One region of the Curtobacterium sp. MCJR17_020 genome, then DNA from elsewhere that is predicted to be linked to it. Evidence: predicted binding sites of a transcription regulator. Region 1 holds the regulator's gene; the other holds the start of a gene.
The links. Region 1 encodes HspR, which represses chaperone genes until heat shock. Its sites were predicted from a motif close to AAGTTGAGTCNNNNNGACTCAACTT; they were not measured.
Positions count from the first base shown of each region.

Region 2: DEJ14_RS19230 (Hsp20/alpha crystallin family protein) is a predicted target of HspR. The motif match lies at 2,855-2,879, and genes of this name have one in related genera.

Region 1 is NZ_CP126260.1:510,461-514,876, forward strand. Features, by position in the region: gene dnaK (molecular chaperone DnaK) at 1-19, shown strand, start outside; gene DEJ14_RS02495 (nucleotide exchange factor GrpE) at 20-661, shown strand; gene DEJ14_RS02500 (DnaJ C-terminal domain-containing protein) at 685-1,698, shown strand; gene DEJ14_RS02505 (heat shock protein transcriptional repressor HspR) at 1,825-2,235, shown strand; gene DEJ14_RS02510 (M60 family metallopeptidase) at 2,269-4,416, shown strand, end outside.
Region 2 is NZ_CP126261.1:105,700-110,115, forward strand. Features, by position in the region: gene DEJ14_RS19215 (helix-turn-helix domain-containing protein) at 1-924, shown strand, start outside; gene DEJ14_RS19220 (NAD(P)-dependent oxidoreductase) at 944-1,855, opposite strand; gene DEJ14_RS19225 (hypothetical protein) at 2,101-2,358, opposite strand; gene DEJ14_RS19230 (Hsp20/alpha crystallin family protein) at 2,400-2,831, opposite strand; partial or broken gene DEJ14_RS19235 (TnsB C-terminal domain-containing protein) at 3,108-3,624, shown strand; gene DEJ14_RS19550 (zinc ribbon domain-containing protein) at 4,006-4,293, shown strand.

The DNA.
Region 1 (4,416 bases):
CGACAAGGACAAGAAGTAGATGACGGACCCGAAGGACAACGTCCCCAACGAGGACGAACCCCAGGTCGAAGGGGACGCCACCAACGCGGAGCAGCCGGAGGACCTCATCGAGGCCGAAGGCCCCGACGTCGAGGTTCCGACGGACGCGCCGGCAGGGGGTGCCACCGACCTCTCCCCCGAGGACGAGGCACTCCTGGCCGACGCCGCTCGCGGCATCGCCGAGGACAACCTGTCCACCGCGGACCGCGACCTCGTCGCCGAGATGCGTGCCGACATGCTGCGTGCGCAGGCCGAGCTGGTGAACTTCCGGAAGCGCGTCGAGCGCGACCGCGAGGCGAACCGCGAGGTCGCCATCGCCGAAGTGGTGCGGGCCCTGCTGCCGGCGCTCGACGACCTCACCCGGGCCGAGGCCCACGGTGACCTCGCCGAGGGTCCGATGCAGGTCATCGGTCAGAAGATCCGCGGGGGCTTCGACAAGTTCAAGCTCGTGCAGATCGGTGAGAAGGGTGAAGCCTTCGATCCGAACATCCACGAGGCGATCGTCCAGCTCCCGACCCCGGGTGCCACCGGCCAGACCGTGGCGGACGTCGTCGAGCCGGGCTACAAGCTCGGCGAGCGCGTGCTCCGTGCGGCCAAGGTCGCGGTGGCGGTCCCGGCCTGAGCCGGAACGGAAGGTAGGTACCAGTGGCCAGTCAGGACTGGTTCGACAAGGACTTCTACAAGGTCCTCGGAGTGTCGAAGGACGCGTCGGAGGCCGAGCTGAAGAAGACCTACCGGAAGCTCGCCCGGCAGTTCCACCCGGACTCCAACCCGGGTGACGCCGCGGCGGAGAACCGCTTCAAGGAGATCAGCGAGGCCTACTCGGTGCTCTCCGACAAGGAGCAGCGCCAGGAGTACGACCAGGTCCGCGCCATGGGCTCCGGCGCCCGCTTCACAGCGGGCGGCGGAGGCCAGGGCGGCGGGTTCGAGGACGTCTTCGGTGGCATGTTCGGCCAGCAGGGCGGGGGCGGACAGCGTGTCCGCTTCGGTCAGGGCGGTGCCGGCGGCTTCGAAGACATCCTCGGCGGCATGTTCGGAGCAGGCACAGCCGGTGGCGGTGGTGGCTTCGGCCAGGCCTCCGGCGGGTACCGTGGCTTCGGTGGACCGACGAAGGGTCGCGACGTCACGGCGTCGACGACGCTCGACTTCACCACCGCGATCGCCGGCGACACCGTCAAGCTGTCGCAGGGCAACGGTCGTCCGGTGAACGTCCGCATCCCCGCCGGGGTCGCGGACGGCCAGAAGATCCGGCTGCGCGGCCGAGGCGAACCCTCGCCCGACGGCGGCGAGGCCGGTGACCTGGTGGTCGCCGTCTCGGTCCGCAAGCACCCGGTGTTCGAGCGCGACGGGCTCAACCTGCGTCTGGACGTCCCCGTGACGTTCGTCGAGGCAGCCCTCGGCGCGACGATCGAGGTCCCGACGCTCGGCGGTTCGACCGTCAAGCTGAAGGTCGCTCCCGGCACGCCCTCGGGTCGCGTCCTGCGTGTCAAGGGCCGCGGCGTCGCGACGAAGAACGGCACGGGCGACCTGCTCGCGACCGTCCAGGTCGCGGTGCCGTCGCACCTGTCGGACAAGCAGCGCGAGGCCGTCGAGGCGCTCGCGGCCTCGCTCCCCGACGAGAACCCGCGCGAGGACCTCCTCGCCAAGGCGCGCGACTAGCGTCACGCAAGCACAGCAGTAGACCCGCCCTGGAGGAACGGTGCGGCTCCGTCAGGAAGCCGCACCGGGCCTCCAGGCTGGTTTTCACCACCACGCGAACGACGGAAGGAACACGCCATGACCGACATGGACGAGAACTCGCCCGTCTTCGCGATCGCGACCGCGGCGGAGCTCGCGGAGATGCACCCGCAGACGCTGCGCCAGTACGACCGGCTCGGCCTGGTCGTCCCGGGCCGCACCCGCGGCGGTTCCCGCCGCTACTCCATGCGCGACGTCGTGCAGCTGCGCGAGATCGCGCGCCTCGGCTCCGAGGGGGTGTCGCTGGAGGGGATCCGGCGGGTGCTCGACCTGGAGAACGAGAACAAGGAACTCCGCGACCGGGTGCGCGAGCTCGAATCGGCGTTGGCCGACCAGCTCATCAACCGTCCTGGCGCACGCGTGTTCGCGGCGACGACCACGGGCGCCGCGGTGTCGTTGCGCGCTGGGATGCGGCCCCAGCGGAACACCCAGATCGTGCTGTACCGCGGGCCGCACTGATCATCGTCGCATAGCGCATGTAATATATGAACCATGCGTCGCTCTGTCCTGCTTCCTGCTGCTCTCGTCGCCCTCGCGCTGATCATCGGCGGCGGCACGACCTCTCCGGCAACTGCTGGGCAGCCCCGGGTGCCGTCGGAGACCTCGATCGTGCACTCGGACGACGGGACCGAGACGAGGGTCCTGGTCCACGGCATCGGGAGTGCGTCGGCGGCGGCCACCGCCGAAGGGCGCCGGTTCCCGCACAGCGATCTGCAGCCCGCTGGCCGGTTCGTCGAGTCCGGTGACGTCGTCACCGTCACCGTCCCACCGGGCGCCCCGGCGATGGAGGTGGCGATCGGACTCATCGGCACGTACGCGGCGCACAACGACGGACGGGACGTCGGGTACCGGCGAACTCCAGTCGCTTCCGGGGTGAACGAGGTGACGGCTCCGCACGACGGCATGGTGTCCCTGGTGAGCACGGCTCCTGAGGGCACCGCGACGGCGACGATCTCCGGGGGAGAACCCGTGCCCACGTGGGTGCGCGGGCAGAGCACGCCGGAGTCGTTCGCCGCCGACTTCGCGCGGTGGGCCGACGCGCCGTTCGTCGAGATCGTCTCCGAGCGGATGTTCGGCGACTTCCAGAAGCCCAAGACCGGCACCGTGATCCCGTCCGACGACCTGGTCGCCCGGACGGCGAACTGGGACCGGGTCGTCGAGCTGACCAACGAGACCTACGGGCTGCACGACGACGCGGTCGGGACCTCGCACAAGCACCGGCACCGCATCCACATCGTCTCGCCGGACACCGGCGGCGGGTACGCGAACGCGGGGAGCGGCCGGATCATGTTCCAGGTGAGCACCGGCGCCGGCGGCGACCTGTTCCGCGACCCGATCGACGACCAGTGGGCGCTGTGGCACGAGGTCGGCCACACGTACGAGGCGCCGATCAACTCGTTCCCGGGCACGGCCGAGACGATCACCAACATCTCCTCGCTCGCCGTGCAGGACGGCCTGGGCTTCCCGAGTCGCTGGGACCAGAGCACCGCGGCGTTCCGGGAGTACTTCGCCTCGGACGACCGTGACTGGTTGCGGGCGAGCGACCGCATCCGACTGCTGGCCTGGGAGCAGCTCCGACGGGCCTTCGGCGACGCGTTCCTGCCGCGGTTCTTCGCGGCGCTCCGTGCCGAGTCGGCGGCAACCAACCCGCACGTGGTGACCAACGACGAGCGGCACGCCCTGTTCGTGACGGTCGCATCGCGTGTGGCCGACCGGAACCTCGCACCGTTCTACGACGAGCTCGGATTCCCGGTGTCGGATGCCACGCGGGCAGCCGTGGCTGCGTACCCGGAGCTCGAGCAGCGGATCTGGGACAACGTCGACTCGCGGAACCGGATCGTCGAGCACATCATCCCCGGGTACGACCCGCCGGTCGTCGTCGTCGAACCGGTCGTCGGTCCGGTTCCGGTCGGGCGTCGCGTGGTCGATGCGCCCGACGTCACCGGCCTCGGGACCGCGAGCGGCCGGGGGTCGGCAACGGTCGTCGACGCCACAGCCGTGGCCGACGTCGTCGGGGAGGACACCGGGCGGCTGGTCGTCCGGCTCCGGAGTGGTGACGGCACCGAGGACTCGATCATCGTCACCACGGTCGCCGTCGGTGCGGACTCGGTCGTCGCTCGTGGTCAGGCGAACCGTCCGGTCGGAGTGCTCTGGGTCGACGGCGCCGGAGCGCTCGGGTGGCGTGCGGCGACGTCCTACTCGGCCCACACGTCGTGGTCCGGTCAGGCGTACCTGCAGATCGACCTCCGCGACCCGGACGGCAGTATCGTCCGGTCCGGAGCGGTGCGCGGCGACCAGACCGGCGCGGTGCTGAACGACGTGTTCCCCGGCCAGTCGTACCGCGACGGCCAGCTGCTCGTCGTCACGCACGCGCAGCCCTCGCTGCTGGCCGTCTACGGGGCAGACGTGCCGATCACCGGTGCGGGCGCACCGCAGGCCTACCGGATCGAGGACCACCACCTGGTGCCGGTTCCACGTGAGGAGATCCCCGGCTGGGAGGTCATCCGTGGGGTCGACGGGGAGCACGGCGTCCTCGAGCGCGGCGAGGACGTCGCCGTCGAGGCCGGCCTGTCCGTGCACGCACTCGTGACGGTCATCACCGCCACGATCACGATGGAGAGCCCGGACGGCACCACGTTC
Region 2 (4,416 bases), on a different replicon from region 1:
GGTCGCGTTGACGAGTTCGAGGCTCGACTCGCAACCGTGTTCGGGCGGGTACCGGATGGTGGCACGCATCGGCTTGAGCTGCGACGCGCTGGGGACGATGACGTGTCGATCACACGAGTGTTGTGTGATGCCGGCCGGGCGGGGAGCGTGGAACAGCCAACACACCACCTCCTTGTCGCCGTTGGGGACGGGGACGCCACGTTCACCGCTGATGACGGTGAGGTATTCACGGCGTCTCCTGAGGTCCCTGTTCTGCTGCGTGCGGGAACCCGGTACTCCTACGTCGTCACCGGAACGCGGCTGGCGTTACTGCAAATCTCCGACCAGCTGTTGCAAGCCGCCGGCACCTCCGCACGTGGTGCACGGCCGGACCGGGTGATGTTGTCGCAGCCACGAACCGAGGAGGACTGCCGGTCACTGCTCGCACTGATCCGCGACGCCGGTCACGTGATCAGCGGTCCGAGCATCAGCGTCCCCGCGAGGATCCGCCTCCACGACACCATCGCCAACCATGTGCTGTCGGTGCTGACAGCCGACACCACTGCCGCCCCTTCCGGACTGTTCGGTCACGTCGCGACCGCTGACTCCTTGATCCGGCGACAGCTGCCGGCGCCGGTCGCGCCGGCAGAACTCGCGGCCGCGGCCAGGATCAGCCTTCGTACCTTGCAGCAAGCGTTCCAAGAACAACTCGATCAGACCCCCACCGAGTACGTCCGCGCCGCCCGACTCGACCTCGCACGCGACGCACTCGCCGGGGCGGACGCGGACGCGACGGTGACAAGCGTGGCGGTGGCGTGTGGGTTCCGGCACCTTGGCCGTTTCGCCGCCGCATACAGCGAACGGTTCGGGGAACAGCCCCGAGATACCCTCCGGCACGGCCGGCAGTCCGCAACACGTATCGAGGCCGCGCAGTCGCGACGGTAATCCGGTGCGCCTGTGCTCGTCACCGGCGGAGCTGCTGGTCCGCGCGCTCTTCGAGCAGCCGCACGGCAAGGAGCTCGCCGAGCCGGTCACCGTACCGGTCCAGCGCTTCCCGGTGAAGCACCGCTGAGGCATCGAGCACCGGGCTGTCGACACCACTATCCGCCCGGAGGGACGCGACGATGTCGAGTTCCTCGACGACACGGTCGATCCCGAAGGTGGTGAGGTAGTCCCCGTCCAAGAGCCGGCCGGCGTCGTGTTCGAGGAACTGGCTCGAGCCGGCACTGCCGCGCAGCAGCCGATGCAGGTGCTCGGTCGGGAGCCCCAGCTTGGTGCCGATCAGCATCGCCTCGGATGCGGCGGCGGCGTTCGCGAACCACAGCGCGTTAGCAAGGAGCTTCACGATCTGGCCGTCCTCGACGCGATCGCCAACACGGCGAATCCCATTGGGAGCGGCAAGGCGCGCCATGATCGGGAGTGCTCGCTCGACCGCGGCGGCGGTGCCACTGACGAAGAACCCCAACTCCGCAGCTGCTGCTTCCGCAGGCGAGCCGCCCATCGGCGCACTCACCACCTGCACGCCCCAAACGGCCGCCTCCTGCGCGAGCGACAGCGTCGTCTCCGGCGACCCGGAGGTGCAGTCGATCCACAACGACCCCGGCGCGAGCGATGGAAGCGCCAAACAGGCGACGTCGTTGAGTTCTCGAGGGCCTGGAAGCACGGTGACGAGTACCTCGCACGAGACCGCCAGGTCCTCGACCGAGTCGGCCCACTCGACGCCGTTGCCATCGAACGCGCGCATCCGGCCGCGATCGATGTCGTAGACCGCGATCGAGAACGAGCGCTGCAATGCACGTGCGATCGGCGCGCCCATTCGCCCGACACCGACAACCCCGATCCGCCCCAATCTCGTTGCCGCTCGCACTTCGTCCATGCGCCCACTCTGTCCCATGCCGCGGGCCGCCAGCACCGTTCCAGCTCACCGCGGACGACCTCGCCGCGATCGACGCCCTCGACACGGGCGGCCGTGGCAGTATCCCGGTCGACTTCATCAACCTCGAACGCAACAAGGAGTGGCGACCACCGCAGACAGACGGGGGCCCGGTGCACGACGTGCACCGGGCCCCCGTCCGTCTGTTGCCGATTACCCGAGGCGATGGCCAGCCGCACCGACCATCATCACCGTCCCGTGTCCGTGTCATCCGCACGCGGCGGGTTGAACAGGCTCCAGTACGCACGGACGGCGCTCCAGCCTGCGATGAGCAGAACGGTGCCGGCGACCGCCGCGACCCAGGGCAGGACGGGCGAACGCTCCCAGAGCGAGGGGTCGGCGAGCCACAGCAGGAAGTTCCCCATGAGGCTCCCGGTCGCACCGAGCAGTGCCGCCGTGCGCCGGTCGAGGCTGGACAGCGTGAGCGCGATTGTCACCGCGGCCATAGCGGCGACGGCATTGACCATGTCGAACACCGCTGCGGCTCCTACTCCCCGGAGCCGACGGCGAGCTGCTCGCGACCGCCACCCGTGGTCACCGCGATCTTGCGCGGCTTCGCAGACTCCTTCACCGGGATGGTGACGCTCAGCACACCATTGTCGTAGCCGGCCTCGATGCGCTCGGAATCCAGCCCGTCACCGAGGGTGAGCTGGCGGACGTAGGTGCCCGGCTGTCGCTCCCTCGTGAGCCACTGCGACCCCTCCGGTGCGCCGAGGGTGCGCTCTGCACGGATGGTCAGGACAGAGCCGTCCACGTCGATGTCGACAGAGCCCGGGTCGATGCCGGGCAGGTCGACGTCGAGGACGTAGTGGTCCCCCGTGCGGTACAGGTCCATCGGCATCGAGCGCGGCCCCGTGGACCCGAGGAGGGCACCAGCGAGACGGTCGAGCTCGCGGAACGGGTCGAGGTTCATCGTCATGGAAAACAACTCCTTCGTGTCTGCTGTTGAGTCCCCTCGACTCAACTGTCAACGTTCTAGCACTCGACCCTTGAGAGTGCCAAAAACTCGCTCGGAAAATGCTCGGAGCGCCTCCGCGGGATCTCTCCCTGCGGCGACCAAAGGCAGGCGCTCGAGACGACGAGTTAGCTCGCCACCGTGCTGGGCGCCCGGTGACCGATCGGCTACCGGGACGAGATCACGACACGGAGCGCGGCGAGAACGACGACACCGGACGAAGCTGCTCACACCTCCCGTCGCTCTGACAGCGGCCAGCGGCACACGCCTCCCGAACTGATTCGACTCGTCGAGGGGTTGGCGCTGTCGCGGCCGCGACCATCCGTCGCGACGCTGCACCGGCTCGTGGCCGAACGTGCAGCCAGCGAGGGAACAACCGCACCGTCGTACTCAACGGTGCGACGAATCATCCGAGGTCTCGACCCCGCGATGATCACGCTCGCCCTCGACGGGCCGACCTCGTACCGCGACAAACACGAACTGGTACTTCGGCGCCGAGCGAACCGTCCGAACCACGTCTGGCAAGCCGACCACACCATGCTCGACATCCTCATCCGAGGTGCCGATGACAAACCCGACCGGCCGTGGCTGACCGTCATCCTCGACGACCACTCGCGCGCCATCTGCGGGTACATGGTCTTCTCCGGCGCACCGTCGGCGATGAACACAGCGCTCGCGCTCCGGCAAGCGATCTGGCCTAAGCCCGATCCGGCCTGGGCAATGTGCGGCGTCCCCCGACGTGCTGCACGTCGATCACGTGGTTCTGTCAGTCTCGTTCAGGACCAGGGTGACGGTCTGATTCAGGACCACTTGGCTGCTGTGCGGTGTGTTGTGTCGGCTTGATTCAGGACCACCCGGACGGTTGTTTTGCGCGCTCACCGTGAGCGCGGGAAGCGTGGTGGTCGGATGGGAAGTCGCATGCAGCTGTTCGCTCAGATCCACCTTCGACGCCATCCTGGGTCCTCCCGTTCAAGCACATGACTGCTGACGGGACCACGTTCAGGTGGGGCCACTTATCTCCGACACAACCGCCCGGCGCGTCGGCAAGTGGAGCCACTCAACTCCGACAAACCGGGTCCAAACAACGCTGACAGAGACACTCATCCTTGTCCTCCGACGCTGGCGTAACGTCCGATCCATGTCAGGTGCCGGCGTTTCTTGCTTCCGGTGCGGGGCACCGCTCCCCGCCGACGCGGCGCGGTGCACCAGGTGCAGGACGCGGATCGGTTTCGCGGACGGAGCGCGGCCGACACCGCCAGTCCCGGTGCAGTGCGCGATGTGCAGCACCCTGCTCGATCCGCTGGCAGCGACGTGCCGGCGTTGTGGCGCGGTGCAGCCGCCGGCCGAGTGCCGGCACTGCGGATCGGCCATCCCACGCGACGGCCGTTACTGCGGAGAGTGCGGCCGAGAGCGATTCGGCATCTGACGGCGGGGTATCCGCTTAGCTCAGCGCCGGCTCGGCCGTCTTGTGCGAGTACGAAACGGCAAGCCCCATACGGCGGTGATTTCCTACAAGCCGCGGCCGCGACCGCCGAGCTGCAGTGACGTC